DNA from 3 places in the Pseudomonas berkeleyensis genome. Region 3 is predicted to be linked to each of the others. Evidence: riboswitches for the same ligand, from Rfam matches in the RefSeq annotation. Region 3 holds a riboswitch; each other region holds the start of a gene.
What was found. Region 3 has a riboswitch for cobalamin ahead of HS968_RS21845 (TonB-dependent receptor plug domain-containing protein). Riboswitches for the same ligand answer to the same signal wherever they lie in the genome.
Positions count from the first base shown of each region.

Region 1 (2,255 bases), 2.5 Mb from region 3:
GGTCGGCCGCAGATGGCTTGCCGTCGAACAAGCCCATCACCCCTTCGATTAGGATCAGATCGGCCTCGCCCGCGGCCTGCCACAACAGCCGGCGGCTCTCCGCTTCACCCACCATGGCCAGATCGAGCTGGTACACCGGCGCGCCGCTGGCACGGGCGTGGATCATCGGATCGAGGAAGTCCGGGCCGCACTTGAACACCCGCACCCGGCGCCCCTGACGCGTATGCAGGCGCGCCAGCGCGGCGGTGACGGTGGTCTTGCCCTGGCCCGAAGCCGGCGCGGCAATCAGCAGCGCCGGACAGTGACGTGCTTCCATCAGAATTCGATGCCCTTCTGCGCCTTCACCCCGGCCTTGAACGCATGCTTGACCAGGCTCATCTCGGTGACCGTGTCGGCCGCCTCGATCATCCCCGGCAAGGCGCCCCGCCCCGTCACCACCACGTGCTGCAGCAGCGGCCGCGCTTCGATATCGGCCAACACCGCATCCAGTTCGAGATAGCCATGCTTGAGGGCGATGTTCAGTTCATCCAGCACCACCAGGCCGATGGACTCATCGCCAAGCAAGCGTCTGGCAATGGCCCAGGCTTCCTGCGCCTTGGCGATATCACGCTGGCGATCCTGGGTTTCCCAGGTGAAGCCCTCGCCCATCACGTGATAGCTGACTTCCTCGGGAAAGCGGCGGAAGAAGGTTTCCTCGCCGGTGCTGGCCGCGCCCTTGATGAACTGCACCACACCGACCTTGATGCCATGACCGAGGGCACGCGCGACCATACCGAAGGCGCTGCTGCTCTTGCCCTTGCCATTGCCGCTGTGCACCAGCAACAGGCCGTATTCGTCCTGAGCCTGGGCGATCTTCTCGTCGATCAGGGCTTTCTTGCGCTGCATGCGCGCCTTGTGGCGGGCATCGCGCTCGGTGGACTCGCTCATGCTGTGCTCCTGTACGTCAGGCACCCGCGCCGCCTGTTGATCGATAAACAGTGCGAACGGCAATGAGCAAGAAGGTTGCGATGATCCGCATATCCTCACCCAGGCGCCAATGGCTGGTCAGGCGAGCGGAAGACAGAAAACACGAACGCCCCGACCAAACCGGAGCGTTAGCCGGACAGCGCCCTCCGCGATGCCGTGAAATTGCGACAGGCCGGTCTCCGGGCTCGTGAGCGAACCAAAGGTTCGACGCCGCGCCTTCCCGTGCAAATACACAGTGGCTTTGAGCAGCGTTTGACTCACCTACCGTTGCGGGGGCAGCGCCGGCATTCGAACCGGCTTCCCTGTTTCACCCCTCGGCCGTCATTCGCAGCGACTCGGGGCACCTGAAGCAAGGCGCGCAGGGTAGAGGCTGGCAGCCCTACCCGTCAACGCCGCTCAGTGCCTGGGCATGAACCCAGGCGGTTTGCTCGCCAACCAATCGACGAAAGTCCGCAAACGCTCATCACTCAGCAGCGCCTCGCGACTGTTGTAAGTCAGCGCCAGCTCCTTTTCGCTGAACAGGCGGTGAATCTGGTTATGACAGGCACGACAGACCCAAAGCGTGGCGGTAATGCGCTCATGACGAGCGAAGCGTTTCTGCACATACACCTTGTCGTGCAGCGCCTTGGGAATCAGGTGATGACGGGTCAGTGCGACAGGCCGCGCGCACAGCTCACATGCCTCGGGCTGAGGCGGCAGGCGAATGGGCTCGCTCATGAAGGGTCAGGGGTTACGAGCGAGCTCTGGAGTGATGACTCGTTTGGCATCGAGGTAGACACGCTGCCAGTAGACGTTATCGAGGCTGTCCAGGCGCACGGTACCGCCACTGGACGGGGCATGGACGAAACGCCCCTCGCCGACATAGATGCCGGCATGACTGACGGCGCGACCGCCATTGGTGGCAAAAAACACCAGATCACCACTCTGCAAGGCATCGCGCCGAACATCCGGAGTACGCATAGCGCTCAGCTCACGGGTCGAACGTGGCAGGCTGATACCGGCCGCATCGCGGTAGACGTAGCCGATCAGGCCACTGCAGTCGAACCCCCCTTCCGGGGTATTACCGCCATAACGATAGGGCGTACCGACCAGACCGAGGGCGCGAAACAAGACATCTTCGGCGCCGCCCTGATAGGACGAAGAAGAGACTGGAGGACTGTAGGTAGGCTGAGGAGAGGGAGCACGACTGCTACAGGCACTCAGCAGCAGAACGAGGGAGATAAGGGCGACACGGGTCGTGACGGGCATAAGCGAGGCGATCCTGAGCCTGAATGCGCTCTACTCTGCCG
Region 1 covers NZ_CP059139.1:2,235,653-2,237,907, reverse strand. Annotated here, with positions in the region: gene HS968_RS10505 (cobyrinate a,c-diamide synthase) at 1-316, opposite strand, end outside; gene cobO (cob(I)yrinic acid a,c-diamide adenosyltransferase) at 316-927, opposite strand; cobalamin riboswitch at 1,120-1,329, opposite strand; gene HS968_RS10495 (hypothetical protein) at 1,363-1,683, opposite strand; gene HS968_RS10490 (C40 family peptidase) at 1,690-2,214, opposite strand.
Region 1: another riboswitch for cobalamin. It lies ahead of cobO (cob(I)yrinic acid a,c-diamide adenosyltransferase); the one in region 3 lies ahead of HS968_RS21845 (TonB-dependent receptor plug domain-containing protein).

Region 2 (2,255 bases), 910 kb from region 3:
GTAACGCGTGAGGATCACCGTCTGGGCGATACCGGGCAGGGTCAGTTCACTTTCCAAAAGGGCCGCGCAGGCGGCTGTGGCGGTGACGCCGGGAATGATCTCGAAAGGGATGTCGAGCGCTCGCAGCTCGCGGATCTGCTCGCCGATGGCGCCGTATAGCGACGGGTCGCCCGAGTGCACGCGGGCCACGTCCAGGCCGCGTTCATGGGCCTCCTGCAGCAGCGTGATGATCTCGCCCAGGTTCAGCTCGGCGGTGTTCACCACCTGTTCGGCGCTGTGGCCCTGCAGCACCGGCTCGGGCACCAGCGAGCCGGCGTAGAGAATCACGGGGCATGAGCGGATCAGGCGTTGCCCCTTGACGGTGATCAGTTCGGGGTCGCCGGGGCCGGCACCGATAAAGTAGACGGTCATGCAGGTTCTCTATCGAAGGTGGCCAGCGCACAGGTGGCGCTGGCACTACGGTTTTTCTCGCCGAGTAGGCAGGGCGATGCGCCCATGCGCGCCGCCAGTGCGAGGGCGCAAGGCTCGGCGACGGCAGGGCTACCGGTGGCTGCCTGGGTCAATGCACTGCCGGCGGTCATGGCTTGATAGATGCTCAGTTGCTCGGGTGCGAAGAACACCAACTCCAGAGCCAGGTGCTCGGCCAGGCCATGCAGGCTGGCTTCGTTGCGCTTGTGGGCGATGCTGGCCAGGCCCACGAGGTTTTCCACTGTCAGGCCATGTTGCCTCAGGCTGTGGATAAGCAGATCGAGCAACTCGTCCTGGCTGCAGCCACGGCGACACCCCAGCCCGGCGACGACCTGTATCGTTGAGGCGGATGGGTGATTGGAGGTGGTTGGCAACATGAGTGGCATTCGGGCTGAGCGGTGGCGTAGCTCATCATGGCACCTGCCAGCGGTCAACCGCGATTGACCGGCCGCCGTGGCCTGCGTAGCCTTCTCGCTTTCGAGGTTCTTCCCGGCAAGGCGCCGGGGGGCTAAGAGGGAACAGGGTCGATGCCCTGGCTGCCCCCGCAACTGTGAACGGTCTAAACCCTTCGATACACCACTGCCGCCAGGCGGGAAGGTGAAGGATGCGCAACGCGCACACCGTGAGCCAGGAGACCTGCCTCGACAGACCAGCCATTTGCTCGGACGGGGTGATCCGACGCGGCCAGCACGCCCTTGCGTGCCCGCCTGCGCGTACCCGTCCGCCGAACCTACCGACGCCACGGGGCCCTTGATGAAAACCCTCGCCAAACTGCCTGTCACCATCGTCACCGGTTTCCTCGGTGCCGGCAAAACCACCCTGCTGCGCCATCTGCTGGCCAATGCCGGCGGCCGCCGTATCGCGGTGATCGTCAACGAGTTCGGCGAGCTGGGCATCGATGGCGAGATCCTCAAGCAATGCTCCATCGGCTGCAGCGAGGAGGAGGCCAATGGCCGTGTCTTCGAACTGGCCAACGGCTGCCTGTGCTGTACCGTGCAGGAGGAGTTCTTCCCGGTGATGCGCGAGCTGGTGGCGCGCCGTGGCGACCTCGACCATATCCTCATCGAGACCAGTGGTCTGGCGCTGCCCAAGCCGCTGGTGCAGGCTTTCAACTGGCCGGAAATCCGCAACGCCTGCACCGTCGACGCGGTAATCACCGTGGTCGACAGCCCGGCGGTGATCGCCGGCACCTTCGCCGCCTTCCCGGATCAGGTGGACGAGCAGCGCAAGCTCGACCCGAACCTCGACCACGAATCGCCGCTGCACGAGCTGTTCGCCGACCAGCTGGCCAGCGCCGACCTGGTGATCCTCAACAAGGCCGACCTGCTCGACGCCGAGGCGCTGGCTGCGGTGCGCGCCGAAGTGGCTGAAGAACTGCCGCCAGCGGTCAAGGTGATCGAGGCGCACGGCGGCGAGCTGCCGCTGGACGTGCTGCTGGGCCTGAACAGCGAAACGGAGCTGCATATCGACAGCCGCCGCACTCACCATGACGATGAGGACGAGGATCACGATCACGAGGAATTCGACTCGTTCCACGTGGAACTACCCGAAGCTGAGGAGGCGCGTCTGCTGGCTGCGCTGAAGGATGCTGTGGCCAAGTACGACATCCTGCGGGTGAAAGGCTTCGCGGCGATCCCTGGCAAGCCGATGCGCCTGCTGGTGCAGGGCGTGGGCCAGCGCTTCGACCGTCACTTCGACCGCGCCTGGCAGGTCGACGAGCCGCGCCTGAGCCGCCTGGTGGTGATCGGCCAGCAGCTAAACCGCGTGGCTATCGAGGCCGAGCTGAA
Region 2 covers NZ_CP059139.1:5,624,612-5,626,866, reverse strand. Annotated here, with positions in the region: gene cobM (precorrin-4 C(11)-methyltransferase) at 1-411, opposite strand, end outside; gene HS968_RS26120 (cobalamin biosynthesis protein) at 408-845, opposite strand; cobalamin riboswitch at 932-1,126, shown strand; gene cobW (cobalamin biosynthesis protein CobW) at 1,222-2,255, shown strand, end outside.
Region 2: another riboswitch for cobalamin. It lies ahead of cobW (cobalamin biosynthesis protein CobW); the one in region 3 lies ahead of HS968_RS21845 (TonB-dependent receptor plug domain-containing protein).

Region 3 (2,255 bases):
CCAAGAAGGGCAAGGGCTTCGCACCCGCCGAGGTCGACCCCATCGGCTACCACGCCATCACCAAGCTGGAACCGGTCACGCCAGTCGCGGCACCGAAGAAGCCTTCCGGCCCGAAATACTCCAACGTGTTCGGCCAGTGGCTGTGCGACATGGCCGAGCAGGACGCGCGCCTGGTCGGTATCACTCCGGCAATGAAGGAAGGCTCGGATCTGGTGGCGTTCAGCGAGCGCTTCCCCGAGCGTTACTTCGACGTGGCGATTGCCGAGCAGCATGCCGTCACCCTCGCCGCCGGCATGGCCTGCGAAGGTGCCAAGCCGGTGGTGGCGATCTACTCAACCTTCCTCCAGCGCGCCTATGACCAGCTGATCCACGACGTCGCCGTGCAGCACCTCGACGTGCTGTTCGCCATCGACCGCGCCGGCCTGGTTGGCGAAGACGGCCCGACCCACGCCGGCAGCTTCGACCTCTCCTACCTGCGCTGCATCCCCGGCATGCTGGTGATGACGCCGAGCGACGAGAACGAGATGCGCCGCATGCTCACTACCGGCCACCTGTTCGACGGCCCGGCAGCGGTGCGCTACCCGCGCGGCAGCGGCCCCAATGCGCCGCTCGATGCAGGCCTCGAACCGCTGGAGATCGGCAAGGCCGTGGTACGCCGCCAGGGCAATGGCGTCGCCCTGCTGGCCTTCGGCGTGCAACTGGCCGAAGCCCTGCGCGTAGGCGAAACGCTGGACGCCACGGTGGTCGACATGCGCTTCGTCAAACCGCTGGACGAAGCACTGCTGCGCGAGCTGGCCGGCAACCACGAACTGCTGGTGACCATCGAGGAAAACGCGGTGATGGGCGGTGCCGGCAGCGCGGTCAGCGAATTCTTCGCCGCCGAGAACCGCCAGGTGCCGATGCTGCACCTGGGTCTACCGGACTACTACGTCGAGCACGCCAAACCGAGCCAGATGCTTGCCGAGTGCGGTCTCGACGAAGCCGGCATCGAACGCGCGGTGCGTCAACGCCTGAGCCTGCTGCAGGCCTGAGCATGAGCCTGGCTCATCGCCGGATGAGCCAGGCTTGCTTGTCATTCATAGCTGCGCGCACTAAGGTTCGCCCACTTCATGTTCCGCCTGGGTGCGCTGCGCAAGCGGCGTGAAACGGGAAGTCGGTGCGCTCGTCATGAGCAATCCCGGCGCTGCCCCCGCAACGGTAATCGACTGCAAGCGCTGAGCTTGCGCCACGTCCAAACGGCCACTGGGGCAACCTGGGAAGGCGGACGTGGGTCGAGAGCCCGGAGACCGGCCAAGGCGGTGCGACTGGTGTTGCGGAGGGCAGCACGGTCAAGCGCCGCCCTGCGCGCTTGCTCCTGCCCTCCTCGAACGTCTGCCGACCTTTGAGGAAAGAGAATGAAACTATCCCGTCTAGCCCTGGCCATTACTCTGGCGCCCTGCGCCGCACTCGCTGAAACCGTCCCTTCGCTCGATCAGGCACTGAAACTGTCCGACACGGTCATCAGCGCCAACCGCGAAGTACAGCTGCGCAGCAAAAGCAGTGTCGCTACCAGCGTGTTCACCCGCGAAGACATCGAACGCCTGCAACCCTCCAGCGTCATCGACCTACTGAACCGTGTACCCGGCGTACAGGTCACCAGTTCCGGCGGCCGTGGCAGCCTCTCCAGCCTGTTCATCCGCGGCACCAAGACAGCACAGAACGTCGTACTAGTCGACGGTCAACGGATTTCCGATGCGTCCAGCGGCAGCCATTTCCTCGAACACCTCAGCATCCACCAGATCGAACGGGTGGAAGTCCTGCGCGGCTCGCGGGCAACCCTCTACGGCGCCGACGCCATCGGCGGTGTCGTACAAATTTTCACCCGCCGCGCCAGTGCTGGACAACGCCAGGCCAGTCTTAGTCTGGGCTACGGCAGCCGTGGTACCTGGGAACGTGCGGCCAGCCTGGCCCTAGCCAACGAAAGTACCCGTTTCAATCTCAGTAGCAGCTCCTCGGATACCCACGGTATCGACCGCAGCACCCACGCCTCGACCTACGACAACGATCACGATGCCTACCGCAAGAACGGCCTGAGCCTGAACCTCGCCCACGACCTCAACGACGATCTGCAGCTCGGTCTGAGCCTGCTGGAGCAAAGCGGCGAGGTCGAGTTCGACAACGAGCCACTCTTTGGTCTGCACCCCTACAGTGACTTCCGTATCAGCAGCCAGTCGTTCTACGCTGATGCGCGCCTGGCCGAACAATGGAAAAGTCGT
Region 3 covers NZ_CP059139.1:4,716,981-4,719,235, forward strand. Annotated here, with positions in the region: gene dxs (1-deoxy-D-xylulose-5-phosphate synthase) at 1-1,031, shown strand, start outside; cobalamin riboswitch at 1,104-1,309, shown strand; gene HS968_RS21845 (TonB-dependent receptor plug domain-containing protein) at 1,395-2,255, shown strand, end outside.